Agarilytica rhodophyticola: one gene and its partner. Each later gene encodes a partner of the first gene's protein in a complex. Links are inferred from orthologs where the notes say so. Each region holds a gene or a part of one and is shown on either strand. Other genes may lie near its edges.

What was found.
Region 2: the proteins of nusB (region 1) and rpsJ are in contact, whole or in part, in a solved structure (PDB 3D3B), measured with the Escherichia coli proteins. The link is inferred for Agarilytica rhodophyticola from one-to-one orthologs.

What each region holds. Positions count from the first base shown.
Region 1 is NZ_CP020038.1:5,971,033-5,979,802, reverse strand. The notes cover bases 3,485-6,481. They hold nusB (transcription antitermination factor NusB), read left to right. Parts: upstream 3,485-4,753; coding sequence 4,754-5,209; downstream 5,210-6,481. Other genes in these bases: BVC89_RS24685 (retropepsin-like aspartic protease family protein), read left to right, coding at 6,281-6,481; thiL (thiamine-phosphate kinase), read left to right, coding at 5,209-6,201; ribH (6,7-dimethyl-8-ribityllumazine synthase), read left to right, coding at 4,271-4,738; ribBA (bifunctional 3,4-dihydroxy-2-butanone-4-phosphate synthase/GTP cyclohydrolase II), read left to right, coding at 3,485-4,242. In the rest of the region: BVC89_RS24725 (hypothetical protein), read right to left, coding at 1-611; transcriptional regulator NrdR, read left to right, coding at 819-1,277; bifunctional diaminohydroxyphosphoribosylaminopyrimidine deaminase/5-amino-6-(5-phosphoribosylamino)uracil reductase RibD, read left to right, coding at 1,287-2,357; BVC89_RS24710 (riboflavin synthase), read left to right, coding at 2,444-3,106; more of ribBA, read left to right, coding at 3,136-3,484; more of BVC89_RS24685, read left to right, coding at 6,482-6,928; ribA (GTP cyclohydrolase II), read left to right, coding at 7,001-7,600; BVC89_RS24675 (MAPEG family protein), read left to right, coding at 7,660-8,067; BVC89_RS24670 (retropepsin-like aspartic protease family protein), read left to right, coding at 8,198-8,770. UniProt on the Escherichia coli protein: Part of the processive rRNA transcription and antitermination complex (rrnTAC). The complex forms an RNA-chaperone ring around the RNA exit tunnel of RNA polymerase (RNAP).
Region 2 is NZ_CP020038.1:5,170,070-5,178,508, forward strand. What follows is about bases 5,774-8,439. They hold rpsJ (30S ribosomal protein S10), read right to left. Parts: upstream 7,430-8,439; coding sequence 7,118-7,429; downstream 5,774-7,117. Other genes in these bases: rplD (50S ribosomal protein L4), read right to left, coding at 5,774-6,358; rplC (50S ribosomal protein L3), read right to left, coding at 6,377-7,018; BVC89_RS21555 (hypothetical protein), read right to left, coding at 7,772-8,284; BVC89_RS21560 (hypothetical protein), read right to left, coding at 8,344-8,439. In the rest of the region: rplF (50S ribosomal protein L6), read right to left, coding at 1-207; rpsH (30S ribosomal protein S8), read right to left, coding at 247-639; rpsN (30S ribosomal protein S14), read right to left, coding at 668-973; rplE (50S ribosomal protein L5), read right to left, coding at 987-1,526; rplX (50S ribosomal protein L24), read right to left, coding at 1,578-1,895; rplN (50S ribosomal protein L14), read right to left, coding at 1,914-2,282; rpsQ (30S ribosomal protein S17), read right to left, coding at 2,319-2,585; rpmC (50S ribosomal protein L29), read right to left, coding at 2,588-2,779; rplP (50S ribosomal protein L16), read right to left, coding at 2,779-3,192; rpsC (30S ribosomal protein S3), read right to left, coding at 3,269-3,949; rplV (50S ribosomal protein L22), read right to left, coding at 3,961-4,293; rpsS (30S ribosomal protein S19), read right to left, coding at 4,307-4,582; rplB (50S ribosomal protein L2), read right to left, coding at 4,612-5,439; rplW (50S ribosomal protein L23), read right to left, coding at 5,451-5,747; more of rplD, read right to left, coding at 5,744-5,773. UniProt on the Escherichia coli protein: Involved in the binding of tRNA to the ribosomes. Part of the processive rRNA transcription and antitermination complex (rrnTAC). The complex forms an RNA-chaperone ring around the RNA exit tunnel of RNA polymerase (RNAP).

The DNA of each region.
Region 1 (8,770 bases):
CCGTTACTCGCGGTGTAGTGCAGATCTCCATATGCGTCCGTGGTAAGTGAGAGCTGGTTATGGAGTGGAAGACTTCTCGACTGAGATATCCTCTTTTTACGCAACTTACCTAGCTCTTGTCTTAATACTGGATTAAAGATATTACTGCCCTGTGGCAAATCTGTAGTCTTAGGGAGGTGGCCTGGTGAACTAAGTTTTATTGCTTCTTCTAATAGCTGATAAGTAGGCACTGTGGATGGTGGTGTTATTTTAGGTGTTATCCTACTTTTACTTTTAGGGGGTGGACTTTCTTCTGTTGTATTTTCTTGAAATGCTATAGGTGAGTTTGCAACAGAGGCTGGGAGTGTCGTTTGAGGTGGCGCCTCCTTACTCACGACTTTAGCCGGCTCTATTATGTTCTTGTTTTGTAGCAAAGTGATATTAACTACCGGCGTTTCATCGCTATCTTTTATCTGCGTAAAAAAAAGACGTGTTGCTCGATATTCCATTAGCCAAATCATAGAAACCATCGCCATTACCAACCACAGACAACTCTCAAAGCTCAAAAACTTCGGTGTAATTGGGGGGGCTTGCTCTATTAATTCTTGCCAGTCTGCTAGCATGGCGTCCATTGAGGCTCAGTTTATCTGCTGCTAAGACCCATGGTTTTCGTCATTTGTTCGAAAAAAAATGCCTTTGCCTAATTTAATCGCGTTAAGCCAGCTTTAAAGGCAAATAGGTGGGGCTTAATTAGAGTTAACAAGCCCCTATTAGCCTAATAATATTTCGTGGTTAATTTGTGCTAGAATGTCATCTTTTTATTCCAGGCAAAAATATTTATGCATTGCCCTTTCTGTGGTGAAACAGACACTAAGGTTATTGACTCTCGGCTGGTGGCAAGCGGCTCGCAGGTGCGTCGTCGAAGAGAATGTTTAAGCTGTCACGAACGCTTCACAACTTTCGAGTCCGCCGAGCTATTGATGCCAAAAATCATTAAACAAAATGGTTCCCGAGAACCGTTTGATGAAGAGAAATTACGTAATGGCTTTGCCAGGGCTCTGGAAAAGCGGCCCGTTAGTGTCGAAAACATGGAAGCCTCTATTAATAAAGTAAAGCACTACTTACAGGCCCTTGGTGAGCGAGAAGTCACTTCCTTGGTGATAGGAGAAAGGGTGATGGATGAGCTGCGTTTGCTTGATCAAGTAGCCTATGTGCGTTTCGCCTCCGTATATCGGAGTTTTCAAGATTTGAGTGAATTTCAACAAGAAATTGACCGACTTCAACAAGATCATAATTAAATTAAGTGTATGTCTGATCGTGAAATAATGGTGCGTGCCTTGCGTTTGGCAAAGCAGGGTTTAAACACAACTACCCCTAACCCCAGAGTTGGTTGTGTGTTAGTGGACGATGCTATGAATATCGTCGGTGAGGGGTTCCATGCGCGCGCTGGTGAGGCCCATGCTGAAATCAATGCTCTGGCTGCCGCGGGAGAAAAAGCGAAGGGCGCGACAGCCTATGTCACCCTTGAACCTTGTAGCCACCGCGGACGCACCGGTCCATGTGCCGATGCGCTAATTGCTGCTGGTGTGGCGCGGGTTGTATATGCGATGGAAGACCCCAATCCTGAAGTAAGTGGTGCCGGATTAGATAAGTTGCGAGCCGCAGGTATTATTGTCGATGGCCCTTTGCTGGAAAGTGAGGCTCGAGAGTTAAATCTGGGCTTTATTAAGCGTATGCGACAGAAGATTCCCTATATTCGCTGTAAGATGGCGATGAGTGTGGATGGCCGCACAGCAATGGCCAGTGGTGAAAGCAAGTGGATTACTGGCCCCGATGCTCGTGCCGATGTGCATAAATTACGCGCGCGCAGCTGTGCCATAGTAACAGGGGTAGAGTCAGTCATTCATGATGATCCTGCACTTACGGTACGCTTGTCTGAGACTGAGCGCCAGCCGCTTCGCGTTATTGTTGATACACATAGTCGATGCCCGCTAAAGGCCGATATCCTCAATCAGCCCGGGAATACTATTATTGCTTGCGCTCAAGGAGAGGCTAAGGATGATGGGCGTAACTACTGGGAATTGCCGCAAAAGGATGGCCATATCAGCCTCTATGCCTTAGTGCGCAAGTTAGCTGATGAAGGATGTAATGAAGTACTGGTTGAAACAGGAGCGACCTTGGCTGGTGCGTTTGCTGCAGCCGGTTTAATTGATGAGTTTATTATTTATGTTGCGCCTAAATTAATGGGCAGTAGTGCACGTCCCTTATTTCATCTTCCGATTGATAAGATGCGCAGCCAGTTACCTCTATCCATTGAAGATATTCGTCGTGTTGGCGAGGATTGGCGTATTACGGCATATCCTGACCCAGAGGGGTAGCCATGATTGTGATGTGTGGTTATATAACGTTATATGGCTACGCTACTTTTAATCAAAGTTATTACTAAATAAAAAGTGAGTGTTAGATGTTCACGGGCATTATTCAAGCTATTGGTGAAATAGCGTCCATAGAGAAACGCAGTGGTGATGTCAGGTTGACGGTTTTCTCGTCATCTTTACCGTGGGACGACGTTGAGCTGGGCGACTCGATTGCCACTAACGGCGTCTGTTTAACGGCAGTAGCCTTCATTCCCCAAGGCTTTATCGCCGATGTTTCCGTTGAAACATTGGATTTAACAACAATAAAACATTGGCAAAAGGGCACTGCTGTAAACTTGGAAAAGGCCTTAACCCCCCAGTCTCGCCTCGGCGGTCATATTGTCAGTGGCCATGTGGATGGTATGGGAGAGGTGGTGAGTCGGGAAAAAGACGCGCGCTCAGAGCGCTTTAAATTGCGGGCGCCAAAAAGCTTAGCCAAATATATTGCTCATAAAGGCTCGATTACTATTGATGGCACCAGTTTGACAGTGAATGAGGTCGATGGCGATATATTCGATTTGAACATTGTTCCCCATACTTTAGATCACACTGTTATCGGCAGCTATAGCCCAGGCACACAAGTGAATTTAGAGGTGGATGTCATCGCACGTTACCTTGAACGGCTATTGATGGGAGATAAAGCAGCTGAATCCGGCACTGCTAGCCAAATGACTGAATCATTTTTGGCTCAACACGGTTACTTAAAATAGACGAATGTAAACGGTAAAACGTAATGACTATGGAACTCAATACAGTTGAAGAAATAATTGACGATATTCGCCAGGGAAAGATGGTAATTCTGATGGATGACGAAGATCGTGAAAATGAAGGCGATTTAGTCATCGCTGCACAGCAAGTGCGGTCTGAAGATATTAATTTTATGGCAACTCATGCTCGTGGACTGATTTGTTTAACCCTATCGGAACAACGTTGTAAGCAGCTGGGTTTGCCTCTAATGGTGGATGATAATCTCTCCGTCCATACCACTAACTTTACTGTTACTATCGAAGCGGCTGAAGGTGTGACAACAGGTATCTCTGCGGCTGACCGGGCGCGCACGGTAAGAGCTGCCGTTGCCGCCGAAGCTAAACCTCAGGATATCGTACAGCCGGGGCATATTTTCCCTATCATGGCACAGCAAGGTGGCGTGCTTACCCGGGCGGGGCATACAGAAGCTGGCTGCGATCTTGCGCGCTTCGCTGGCTATGACCCATCTGCGGTTATTGTTGAAATCATGAACGAAGACGGTACTATGGCGCGCCGGCCAGAGTTGGAAGTGTTTGCCAAAACCCACGGTCTCAAGATCGGTACTATTGCAGATCTTATTCATTATCGAATGCTCAATGAAAAGACGGTCACTTGTATTAATGAGCGACAGGTAACCACCCAGTATGGCGACTTTAATTTGATGACATATCAAAATTCAGCACATGATGAGCTGCATTTTGCGCTAGTAAAAGGTGATGTTAGCTCGGGTGAGCCGGTGATGGTGAGAGTTCATGTAGGCAATACCTCACGAGATGTGCTCACTATTCAGCGGGATGAACAAGACAGTGCTTCTTGGAACTTTCATCGAGCGATGCAGTGCGTTGCCGATGAGGGGCGTGGTGTGGTGGTGTTGATATGTCACAATGAAACGACCCATGAAATTGAAGACAGTATTGAGCGAGTATTGACCGGCAAACAAGCGCGCTTAAAGCAGGATATGTCCTATAAGCAAATAGGTGCTGGCGCTCAAATCTTAAAAGAGTTGGGTGTACAGAAAATGCGTTTAATGAGCGCACCTTTAAAGTTCAGTGCTATTTCTGGCTTCGACCTTGAAGTCACTGAATATATAAAACCTTAAATACTATTGGAATAAACGAGAAATACCCATGGCAATAAATGTAATTGAAGGTGATTTTAGTTCGGTAAGTGGTAAGTATGCGTTGCTTGTTAGCCGCTGGAATAGTTTTGTTGTAGAGCACTTAAAAGAAGGTGCAATCGATACTCTGCGTCGTCAAGGTGTTAGCGATGATGATATTGAAATTGTCTACGCCCCCGGTGCATTCGAATTTCCATTGGCAGCACAGAAATTAGCGCAAACCAAAAAATATGATGCCATTATTGCCTTAGGGGCCGTTATACGTGGTGGTACTCCTCACTTTGACTATGTGGCTGGTGAATGTACCAAGGGCCTTGCTCAGGTATCGCTGAACACTGGGTTGCCTATCACTTTTGGTGTTTTGACAGTGGATTCTATCGAGCAAGCAATCGAGCGCTCGGGCACTAAAGCTGGCAACAAAGGAGCCGAAGCTGCTCACACGGCACTGGAAATGGTGTCACTGTTGAAAAATATTTAATAAAAGAGAGAATTAATGAAAGTTTCTGCTGCAACCCGCAGTCGTGCGCGCCATTTTGCCATGCAGGCTATTTATCAATGGCAAATGACCAGCAATGCTATAAACGTTATTGAGGCTGAATATCATACCGACAATGATATGTCGAAAGTGGATGTTGAGTATTTCCATGAGATATTTCGCGGTGTGGCGATGAAGAAAACCACCTTAGATGAAATGTTTTCGCCATATCTCAAAGGCTTGCAGCTAGACAACGTTGACCCTGTGACTTTGTCGATCTTGCGCCTAGCGTGTTTTGAATTTAGCGATCGGATCGATGTGCCTTATCGCGTTGTGATTAACGAAGCGGTAAATATGGCGAAAAAATTCGGCGCAGCAGATAGTCACAAGTTCGTCAATGGTGTTTTAGACAAGGTGGCTCTAGATGTGCGTGCTACTGAAGTTAACGCAAAAGACACTAAAGCAAAGAAATAATGGTAAGCGCTCTCAACGCCAATCCTCTTGATGAATTTGCACTTATCGATCGCTATTTTAAGCGTTTGGTGGAGTCATCTCATGTGACACTGGGAATTGGTGATGACTGCGCACTTGTCGACATCCCACATGGCCATCAGTTAGCCTTTTCAATTGATACTCTGCTAGCTGATGTACATTTTTTTGCCAAAGCAAACCCCACTTATATTGCACACAGAGCATTATCTGTTGCCTTAAGTGATCTCGCTGCCATGGGAGCAGAACCCTTGTGCTTTACCTTAGCGCTATCCCTTCCTGAGGCTGATGAAAAGTGGCTTGCTAGTTTTAGTGAAGGCTTATTGGATTGTGCTAAGCGTTATAGCTGTCCTCTCGTGGGGGGCGATACAGTGCGTGGCCCCCTGTGTATTTCTATTCAGGTGCATGGAATTGTGCCGTCAGGCCAAGCTATGGTTCGCAGCGGTGCCGAAGCGGGTGATGGCATTTATGTAACAGGGAGTTTAGGTGATGGGGCTGCTGCTTTAAGTGCACTTAAAGGCAGTTTTTCTGTCAATGATTCAGCGGCCCAATACTTACGTCAGCGTTATTATCAGCCGATACCACAATTGGAGCTAGGGCAAAAACTGCGAGGTATTGCCAGTGCTGCGATCGATATTTCCGATGGTTTAGTGGCTGATCTAGGACATATTTGTCGTGCTAGTGGGAATAGTGGTGAGCTAGGCGCTGAACTTGATTTACAGGCTTTGCCAATTTCAGATGCAGTTTGTCAGCACACACAAGCTGAGCAGTGGCTAGAATGGGCACTTTATGGCGGTGATGATTATCAACTTTGCTTTACTGTTAGCCAGTCAAAGATTGCCAGCCTTGATCGTTTGATAGCAGATGAGAATTTTGCTATCAGCCGAATTGGAGAAATAACTCGGCAACAAGGAATTCGCTGCAGTGAGAGTGAGAAATTATTGAGCAAAAGCAATACGGGCTATAAACATTTTTAATGCCCAATAAGCAGGAAAAATACATACTATTAGAAAGTAGATGGTAGCTTACGGATATACCATGCGGTGGCTTAAGATCATGAAAAGATTATATTGGCTTGTTGGTCTCATTATATTTTGTGGTGCAATAGATGCCTATGCACAGGATAATATTGTTGTTACAGGCTTGCTCAAAAACATGGTTGTACTGGAGGTAAACGGTGTTCAGCGCACTATTCGTGCTGGAAAAACGTCACCAGAAGGTATCTTACTTGTCAGTGCTGATACAAAAAAGGCAATCGTTGAAATAGACGGAAAACGGCATACTCTTCAACTTTCACGACGGATTGGCGGTGTTAAATATTCTGCGCCAGCTAAAACTGTGGTTAGAATTCCCGGCGGTCGAGGGGGGCACCATTACACTCCAGGTAGAATTAATGGGCGATCTGTCAATTTCTTAGTGGATACTGGTGCGACGTCTCTATCACTTAATTCGATTATGGCAAAGAGTATTGGGATTAAATTTTCTTCGGGTAAGAAAATTAGTTTGCAAACAGCTAACGGTATTACTAGCGGCTATCAAGTCACCTTACAAAGTGTTGCTGTTGGAGATCTGAAATTAAGCAATGTTGAGGCGGTTGTTGTCGAAGGTCAGTATCCTGCTGAAATTTTACTGGGCAATTCCTATTTGTCGCGTGTTAATTTTAAAGTAGAAAGTGGTGTATTGATTTTAGAGTCGAAGTATTAGTTCTTAGTGAACTAATTTGTTAACGATATATTATTTTTACTGTATTTATAAAAGTATTTGAGGACGTTATTAGTGGCGGTTACATACGTCGAAACATCTAAATTGCCCACCCCTATGGGGACTTTTCAAATCCATGGGTTTATTGATGATGAAGATGGCAAAGAACATATTATTTTATCTATGGGCGATCTGGCCAGTGGTGAACCCACGTTGGTAAGAATTCATTCGGAATGCCTTACCGGGGATGCGCTTTTTAGTTTGCGTTGTGATTGCGGTGCGCAATTGCAAGCGGCGATGGAAAAAATTGCTGCAGAAGGACGAGGGGCTATTTTTTATCTAAGGCAGGAAGGCCGAGGTATTGGCTTAACAAATAAAATTCGCGCTTATCAATTACAAGATAATGGTGCCGATACTGTCGAAGCTAATGAGAAACTTGGCTTTGGCGCTGATATGCGTGATTATTCCATGTTAAAGCCTATGTTTGAAAAAGTGGGCATTACGCGCGTAAAACTTATGACTAATAACCCACGTAAGATTGCTGCGTTAAAAGACTTAAACGTTGAAGTTATTGAGCGACTCGCCCATGAGACAGGGCGTAACCCCCATAATGCAAATTATTTGGAAACTAAAAAAGGCAAGCTTGGGCATTTAATTGCTGGCGAAGATAAATAACGCCAATTAGTGGTTGCTGTCTGGCCCGTTGGATAATAATACTTTAATAAGGAAGCAATATGACTCTATATATCACTGGTTTATACGCAAGCTTAGCTTACTTGATTATTATATTCTTGGCTTTTCGAGTTATAAAATATCGAAGGGTCTTTAAAGTCGCTATTGGCAGTGGTAGTCAAAAGGAGTTGGATGTGGCTATTCGCTGCCATGCCAATGCGCTTGAGAATCTTCCATTGGCACTTATCTTACTCGCTTGTGCAGAGATAACGGGTCTTGCGAGCCTTTGGCTGCATTTGGCTGGCACAGTATTAATCATCAGTCGTATTGCCCATGCTCAGGGTTTAACTGTATCAAATGGAGGGGTTGCCAAAGGGCGTTTCTATGGCACTTTAGGAACATGGTTAACCATGCTGGCTTTAGCTGGTTTCAACATTTTCCAGTTTGTTGTACGTGGGATAAGTGGGTAAATCCTTTGATCCGATCTATCAGAGCTGGGTAAGGGAATTCCTTTACTTTTCTGTGGTCGATAGGTAAAGATTGAGAAAACTGTTTATCTTATATATCTATTGAGGGGCTTATATATTAAGCGTAAAGCAAATGATGTCTCGACTTACCGTTATATTCGCTCTATGTATAGGCTTTGTATTAGGGTGGTACGGACATGGAGTTCTTGCGCCGCCTCTTAATTCGCAACAAGCTCTTAACATTCCCACCTTTATTGACAATAAAGTTGATACGGTTACGCCATTTCATTCCCTTGCTGAGAAAAAGATTGTTGTTTTGGAGGCTGATGGGCATGAAAAAAATAACTCCCTTACTGGCGATGCTGAAAACCCAATACCTACACAAAGTACAACTGATATATCACAGGTTTTTGTCAAATATCTCGATAATAGAAACTATTTTGATGCTATTCAGTTTTTTCAGGAAGTAAATGACAGCGATCGTATTGCTGGTAATGCTCTAAAAAAGATTCTACTGACGCGCCTTAGTCTATTGCTCGAGCAAAACTTAGCAGAAGACTTTACCGAACTGGCTAACGCTTATTTGACAACTTACTATGAAGACTTAGATGTATTGTTGATGTTGGCTGAATTTAATCGCCAGACTGAGTACTATATTGAAGCTATAGGTGTATTTCAGCTAGCAAAGGAATATGCCTATTCTATA
Region 2 (8,439 bases), 800 kb from region 1 along the record:
ACGAGTTGTACCTGTTAAAGCAATCGCTTGCTTACTAGCATTAGTGGAAGAGAAAGTAAGTACATTATCTTCCTGCTTGATATCAACATCGTTATTTATTACTAAAGACAAGGTACCCTTCTTGCCCTTAACAGTGATTTCCTTACCATTGATTTTAATATCAACGCCATCAGGTAAATCAACCGGACTTTTTGCAATTCGTGACATAACTAATTACTCGCCAAAAACCTGTTCAACAAGACACTATTAGAAAACGGTGCAAAGCACTTCGCCGCCAACACCAGCAGAGCGAGCAGCACGATCTGTCATTACGCCCTTACTTGTTGAAACGATTGCGACACCCAAGCCACCTCTTACTGAAGGTAACTCGTCTTTACCAGCGTATGCTCGCAAGCCTGGACGGCTGTAGCGATCAATTTCCGCTATAACAGGCTTACCTTCGAAGTATTTCAACTCAATGGTAAGCTCTTGCTTTGTGCCTTCAGATACAGAAAAAGAGGCGACATAACCTTCTTTTACCAACACCTCAGCAACACTCTTTTTTAACTTCGATGAAGGCATAGTAACACTAGTCTTGCCAACCATCTGCGCATTTCTAATCCGGGTTAGCATATCTGCTAATGGGTCTTGCATGCTCATAAACTTTGCTCCTACTTACGTCTGTAGCTTACCAGCTTGCTTTAACTAAGCCAGGTACATCACCGCGCATAGCGGCTTCACGTAATTTGTTTCGACATAAACCAAACTTTCTATAAACAGCGTGTGGCCGTCCAGTTACTCGACAACGACGTTGTTGCCTAGAAGAGCTGGAGTCGCGCGGAAGTTTTTGTAATTTCAACATTGCTTCCCACACTTGATCATCACTTGATTCAACACCATTGATGATCTCTTTTAGCTCAGCACGCTTTTGTGCATATTTGGCAATATTTTTTGCACGCTTAACTTCGCGAGCTATCATTGATTTCTTAGCCATACCTGTTTAATTCCTAACCTTTAAATGGAAAGCTAAACGCTTTTAATAATGCTCGACCTTCATCGTCATTTTTTGCAGTTGTAGAAATGCAAATGTCGAGCCCGCGTAACTTATCAACTTTGTCGTAATCGATCTCAGGGAAAATGATTTGCTCATTTACACCCATTGAGAAGTTTCCACGACCATCAAATTGTTTAGGGCTAATACCACGAAAGTCACGAATACGAGGAATAGAAATACTGATTAATCGATCTAAAAACTCGTACATTTTTTCACGACGCAAAGTTACTTTACAGCCAATCGGCCATCCTTCGCGAACTTTAAAACCTGCTATAGACTTACGAGCTTTGGTTACTACCGGCTTTTGACCTGCAATTTTTTCCATATCGGCAATTGCATTCTCAAGTACTTTTTTATCCGCGATAGCTTCACCAACACCCATATTTATGGTGATTTTAGTAATGCGAGGTATTTCCATCACATTACTTAGACCCAGTTCCTCTTTTAGCTTGGAAGCGAGTTCTTTTGTGTACAGTTCTTTAAGCCTGGCCATTTTCTTTACTCAATTTGGCTGTTATATATTAACTTTGAAATCGAAATCTAATTAGGCGTCAATTGACTCGCCATTAGATTTGAAGACCCGAATTTTTTTCCCATCTTCTAACAATTTAATGCCAACACGATCAGCTTTCTTCGTAGTTGGATTAAAAATTGCCACATTTGAAACATGGATTGGTGCTTCTTTCTCGATTATCCCGCCAGATACACCCAACTGTGGATTTGGCTTTTGGTGTTTCTTAATCATTTGAACACCAGCAACAATCAAACGATTGTCAGCCAATACGCGGTTCACCTTGCCACGTTTGCCTTTATCACGACCTGCGATAACTATCACTTCGTCGTTTCGCTTAATTTTACGCATTATCTAAACCCTCTCGCCCTACAGCACTTCTGGCGCCAATGAAATAATTTTCATGAATTTTTCACTGCGAAGCTCGCGAGTTACCGGCCCGAATATACGAGTACCAATTGGTGCTTCTTGGTTGTTTAACAACACTGCAGCGTTGTCATCAAAGCGAATTAAAGAACCGTCTTGTCTTCTGACACCTTTTCTAGTGCGAACAACTACGGCTTTCATCACTTGACCTTTTTTTACTTTACCGCGAGGAATCGCTTCTTTAACGGTAACTTTAATTACATCGCCAACACTGGCATAACGGCGATGTGAACCACCGAGAACCTTAATGCACATAACACGGCGTGCACCACTATTGTCGGCAACGTCCAAATATGTTTGTGTTTGAATCATCGTCTATCTCCAAAACTCTTCTCAGGACTACCGACACTAAATTTGTGTCGCACGCTCTTCTATGTTTACCAAAGCCCAAGACTTTGTTTTAGAAAGCGGGCGAGATTCAGCGATTGTTACTGTATCACCGATTTTACAGTCGTTGTTTTCATCATGAGCTTTAAGCTTTGAAGATTTACTCATGTACTTTCCGTAAACGGGATGTTTTACTCGGCGCTCGATTAAAACCACTATGGATTTATCCATTTTGTCACTAACAACTTTACCTGTTAGTGTACGCACTAATTTCTTTTCATCTACCATGCTTAATTACCCGCCTTTTGATTAAGCACAGTTTTAATACGTGCAATGTTTCGTCGAGTTTGCTTTAACAAATGAGTTTGATTTAATTGATCAGTTGATTTCTGCATGCGAAATTTAAATTGCTCTTTCAACTGATTTAACAATTCTTCATTTAGCTCATCAACAGATTTTTCGTTGAGTTCTTTCGCTTTCATTACATTACCGACCGCTTCACAAATGTTGTATTAACAGGCAATTTCGCTGCCGCTAGAGCAAATGCCTCTCTAGCTAATTCTTCGGAAACACCTTCCATTTCATACAAAACTTTACCAGGTTGAATTTGGGCTACCCAATATTCAACATTACCTTTACCTTTACCTTGACGCACTTCCAAAGGCTTTTCGGTAATAGGCTTGTCAGGAAAAACTCGAATCCAAATTTTCCCACCACGCTTAACGTGTCTGGTCATTGCTCGACGAGCGGCTTCGATTTGACGAGCAGTAATACGTCCGCGATCAACGGATTTCAATCCAAACTCACCGAAGCTGACTTTTGAACCGCGATTAGATAGACCGCGATTACGCCCCTTCATTTGCTTTCTAAATTTTGTTCGCTTTGGCTGAAGCATTTGCTTAACCCTTAATTCAATTCTTAAGAACTTTATCTACGTCGCTTGTATTTTGCGACTTTCTATAAAGTTGGATTTATTTTGCGGCTTTCTTTTTGGTATTTGCAGGAGGCTCAGCCTCTTCCATACCACCGATAACTTCACCTTTAAAGATCCAAACTTTTACACCGATAATTCCATATGTTGTAGAAGCTTCTGCAGTTGCATAATCGATATCTGCGCGCAAAGTATGAAGCGGTACACGACCTTCACGGTACCATTCACTACGAGCGATTTCGGCACCGCCTAGACGACCACCAACTTGAACCTTCACACCTTCTGCACCTTGACGCATAGCGTTTTGTACAGCACGCTTCATTGCTCTTCGGAACATAACGCGACGTTCAAGCTGCTGTGCAACACTTTGTGCAACCAATGTTGCGTCTAAATCAGGCTTACGAATCTCTTCGATATTAATGTGAACAGATACGCCCATTTGCTTACTAAGCTCAGTGCGTAGCTTCTCAACATCTTCGCCTTTTTTACCGATAACAATACCAGGGCGAGCCGTGTGAATTGTTATACGTGCAGTATTAGCAGGACGCTCGATATCAACTCGACTAACGGATGCATTAGCCAAAGTCTTTTGAATATATTGACGAACTTTTAAGTCTATATTCAATTTATCTGCATAGTCGCCTTTACTTGCATACCAAGTTGACGTGTGCTTCTTAACTATGCCAAGACGAATCCCGGTTGGATGTACTTTCTGACCCATAAGTTCGCTCTCTACTCGTCCGCTACTTTAACGGTAATGTGGCATGTGCGTTTCAGGATACGATCTGCTCGCCCTTTAGCACGTGGCCTAATACGCTTCATGGTTACCCCTTCATCCACGAATACTGTGGACACCTTTAGCTCATCAACGTCGGCACCTTCATTGTGCTCAGCATTTGCAATTGCTGATTCAAGTACCTTCTTAACTAAATCAGCACCTTTTTTTGTACTGAAAGTTAAAACATCCAAAGCTTCTTCAACAGACTGGCCACGGATCATATCCACCACCAATCGTGCTTTCTGTGCGGAGATATTAGCTCCGCGTAATTTTGCTGCTACTTCCATCATCGCCCCTCGCTTAACGCTTCGCTTTTTTATCAGCGACGTGGCCACGGTAAGTGCGAGTAGCTGCAAACTCACCTAACTTGTGACCAACCATTTCTTCGTTAATCAACACAGGCACGTGTTGACGACCATTATGTACAGCAATAGTAAGACCAACCATCTCAGGCATGATCATTGATCGACGCGACCAAGTTTTAATAGGTCTACGGTCATTTTTTTCAACGGCCGTCTCCACTTTCTTAAGTAAGTGGTGATCAATAAATGGGCCTTTCTTCAGCGAACGTGGCACTGTTATATCCTCTTTACTTAAGCGTCTATTTATTTCTTGTTACGACGTCTAACAATCATATTGTCAGTACGCTTGTTTTTACGTGTTTTATAACCCTTAGTTGGAACGCCCCAAGGTGTAACTGGGTGACGACCACCAGAAGTTCGGCCTTCACCACCACCATGTGGGTGATCTACGGGGTTCATTGCAACACCGCGAACAGTTGGTCTAACACCACGCCAGCGTGAAGCACCTGCTTTACCTAGTGAACGTAGGTTGTGCTCACTATTCGATACCTCACCGAGAGTTGCTCGACAATCAGATAATACTTTGCGCATTTCACCACTGCGTAAACGCAATGTTGCGTATTGGCCTTCTCTTGCCACTAGTTGTACAGAAGCACCTGCAGAGCGAGCTATTTGCGCACCTTTACCGGGCTTAAGCTCAACACAGTGAATAGTACTACCCACTGGTATATTTCTGATGGGTAAGCTATTGCCAACTTTTATTGCAGCAAGGTTACCTGACTCAACTCTATCGCCAGCTTTAACGCCTTTAGGAGCAATAATATAACGACGCTCACCGTCTAAATAGCATACCAAAGCGATATGTGCGCTGCGGTTTGGATCGTATTCAATACGCTCTACTTTCGCAGGGATACCATCTTTATTACGACGAAAATCGATAACACGATAGTGTTGTTTATGACCACCACCAATATGGCGGGTAGTAATTCGTCCGGCATTGTTACGACCACCAGACTTTGATTTCTTTTCTAGTAAAGGCGCATGAGGCTTACCTTTATGTAGATCTGGGCTAACAACGTTAACGACGAAGCGACGACCAGCTGATGTGGGTTTACGTTTTAATAACGGCATCTTATCGCTCCTTATTCCGCTGTTGCAAAGTCAATTTCTTGACCTTGAGCTAATCGTACGTAAGCTTTTTTCCAATCGCTACGACGACCCATACCGAAACGAGTACGCTTTGTCTTTCCTTTAACATTTAATACTCGTACGTCATCTACTTTAACGCTGAACATTTCTTCAACAGCAGCATGAATTTCTGCTTTGTTAGCATCAGAGATAACTTTGAAAACCACCTGATTTGATACTTCAGCAGCCATTGTAGACTTCTCTGAAATAACAGGTGAAAGTATCACTTTATATAAACGCTCTTTGTTCATACGAGAGCCTCCTCAAGCTTTTTAAGCGCGGGAACAGTCACTAATACCTTCTCAGCGCCAACAAGACTTACAGGATCAATACCTGCTGCATCTCTCACATCAACCTTATGCAAGTTGCGTGAAGCTAGATATAAGTTTTCGCTTACATCTTCAGAAACAATCAGTACGTCCGAAAGATCGTATTGAGCTAGCTTTTGGATAAGACCTTTTGTTTTTGGAGAGTCTACAGTGAACTCTTCAACAACAATTAATCGCTCTTGACGTGCTAACTCAGACAAGATGCAGCGAAGCGCACCTCGATACATCTTTTTGTTGAACTTTTGCTCGTGATCTCTTGGTTTAGCAGCGAAAGTAACACCGCCAGAACGCCATATAGGGCTACGGATAGTTCCCGCACGAGCTCTACCAGTACCTTTTTGACGCCAAGGTTTCTTGCCGCCACCAGATACTTCAGAACGAGTTTTTTGTGCTTTAGAACCCTGTCTAGCAGCTGCCATATAAGCAATAACCGCTTGGTGAACAAGGTCTTGATTAAATTCTTTGCCGAAAGCGACATCAGATACTGCAACGGTACCCTTAGCGCCTTGCGGTGTAGCAATATTTAATTCCATGGTCGACTCCTAGGAAACTTAACCGTTGTTACGCTTTTTGATGGCAGGACGAATCATCACATCGCCACCAGGAGCACCGGGAACAGCACCCTTAATAAGAATCAAACTGCGCTCAACATCGATCTTCACAATCTCAAGATTTTGTGTAGTTACCTGCTCAGCACCCAAGTGGCCTGCCATTTTCTTGCCTTTAAAAACACGGCCAGGTGTTTGACATTGACCAATAGAACCAGGAGCGCGGTGAGATAATGAATTACCATGGGTTGCGTCTTGCATTCTGAAATTCCAACGCTTTACGCCACCGGCAAAACCTTTACCTTTTGATACACCTGTAACATCTACTTTTTGGCCAGCTTCGAAAAGCTCAACAGTTATTTCTGAGCCTACCTGGTAGTCTTCGCCTTCATTTCTGAATTCCCAAAGACCACGGCCAGCTTCAGCCTTAGCTTTTGCAAAGTGCCCTTTTTCTGATTTTGATACTCGTGAAGAACGTTTTTCGCCTGCTGTAACCTGAATAGCAGAGTAACCATCAACTTCTATACTTTTCACTTGAGTAACGCGATTAGGAGATACTTCGATTACAGTTACTGGAACTGAAGCTCCCTCATCTGTGAAAATGCGGGTCATACCGCTTTTGCGGCCGACTATACCTATTGTCATTGTGAACCTCTCAGTGTACGGGGCTATTACCCGCTATGGCCGCCCATTGCAGAGCGTTACACAAACTAAAAGTTAAACTTTTAGCTGTGATCTGAAGCCTTAGCCCAGACTAATTTGAACTTCGACGCCAGCCGCTAAATCTAGCTTCATCAAAGCATCTACAGTTTTTTCAGTCGGCTCGACAATGTCGAGCAAACGCTTATAAGTACGAATTTCGTACTGATCGCGCGCATCTTTGTTTACGTGGGGAGAGATCAATACGGTAAAACGCTCCTTGCGAGTAGGCAATGGAATAGGACCTCTTACCTGTGCACCTGTGCGCTTTGCGGTATCTACAATCTCTAGTGTTGAAGCATCTATCAACTTGTGATCGAATGCTTTCAATCGAATGCGAATACGCTGATTCTGCATCTGAACCAAACTCCAAATCTTTTTAAAGAACAATCAGTTAAGAGTATACGAAATACCCCCCTGAAATGAGGGCGCAATCATAATGACAAGCCCTATAGGTGTCAAGCACTTATCTACTAAATATTCAGATATTTAATGATTATGCATTTTTGGAACAAAGCAGTAACTAATCTGCAGGATTTAGCCTCGTTTATTAACTTTTATTTGGAAGCTGAAATTACCGCTCCTTCTACTATATAAGAAAGATTATCTATATAAGAAAGATAGCGTAAAGAGTAAATAAGGAATACAGCAGGAAAATGACAAATCGCGCCAGAGCGCAAAGGCTATCCGATCCCAATTTTATAGGCATCTATCGCTTATCAGAATGGATGATAAACCTTGTGCGGTTGATAGAAACAGATAGGCAAAGTTATCTCGCATACCATATTTTACTGTTTCTATATCTTTGGCCTGCTTCTTTAGGGAAGAAACAAAACGTCGATCAAACTTAGTTAGAGATTCTTGGCAGCTTGTCGTTTTGGATGGAGAGATAAGTGGGCCAGACAGCTCGATAGCTTGATCATACTTGCTGAAGAAAGTACTGATATCATTCTCTAAACGCTTCACTAAGTTTTTGGACAAAGGTCTTTTAGGATCAAAGTTATTAACTTGGTAATAATCACTATAGACTTGCAGTATATTAGCAGCACCCTGCTGCAGGGGAACCACCAAATTCTGGATATAGCTGACTTTACTGTGCACCTCTTCAACACTCGCCACTGCCCGATAAGGAAAAGCTAGAGAAGAAAAAGCACAGATACTAATAAGTGCGAATTCTTTTTTAAGGCTTAGCACGCTTTTACTAACTTTCATTAGAGTTAACTTATCAATGGCTTATGGCGATTATCTACTAGCTTCTTGCTATTACCCTCTTATTCCCCATCCGCACCAAAACTTACTTGCCCTTTCACACCTAACTTTTTGAACACACAACCATAAAGTGCTTGAGTAGCAGCCATAAAATCCAG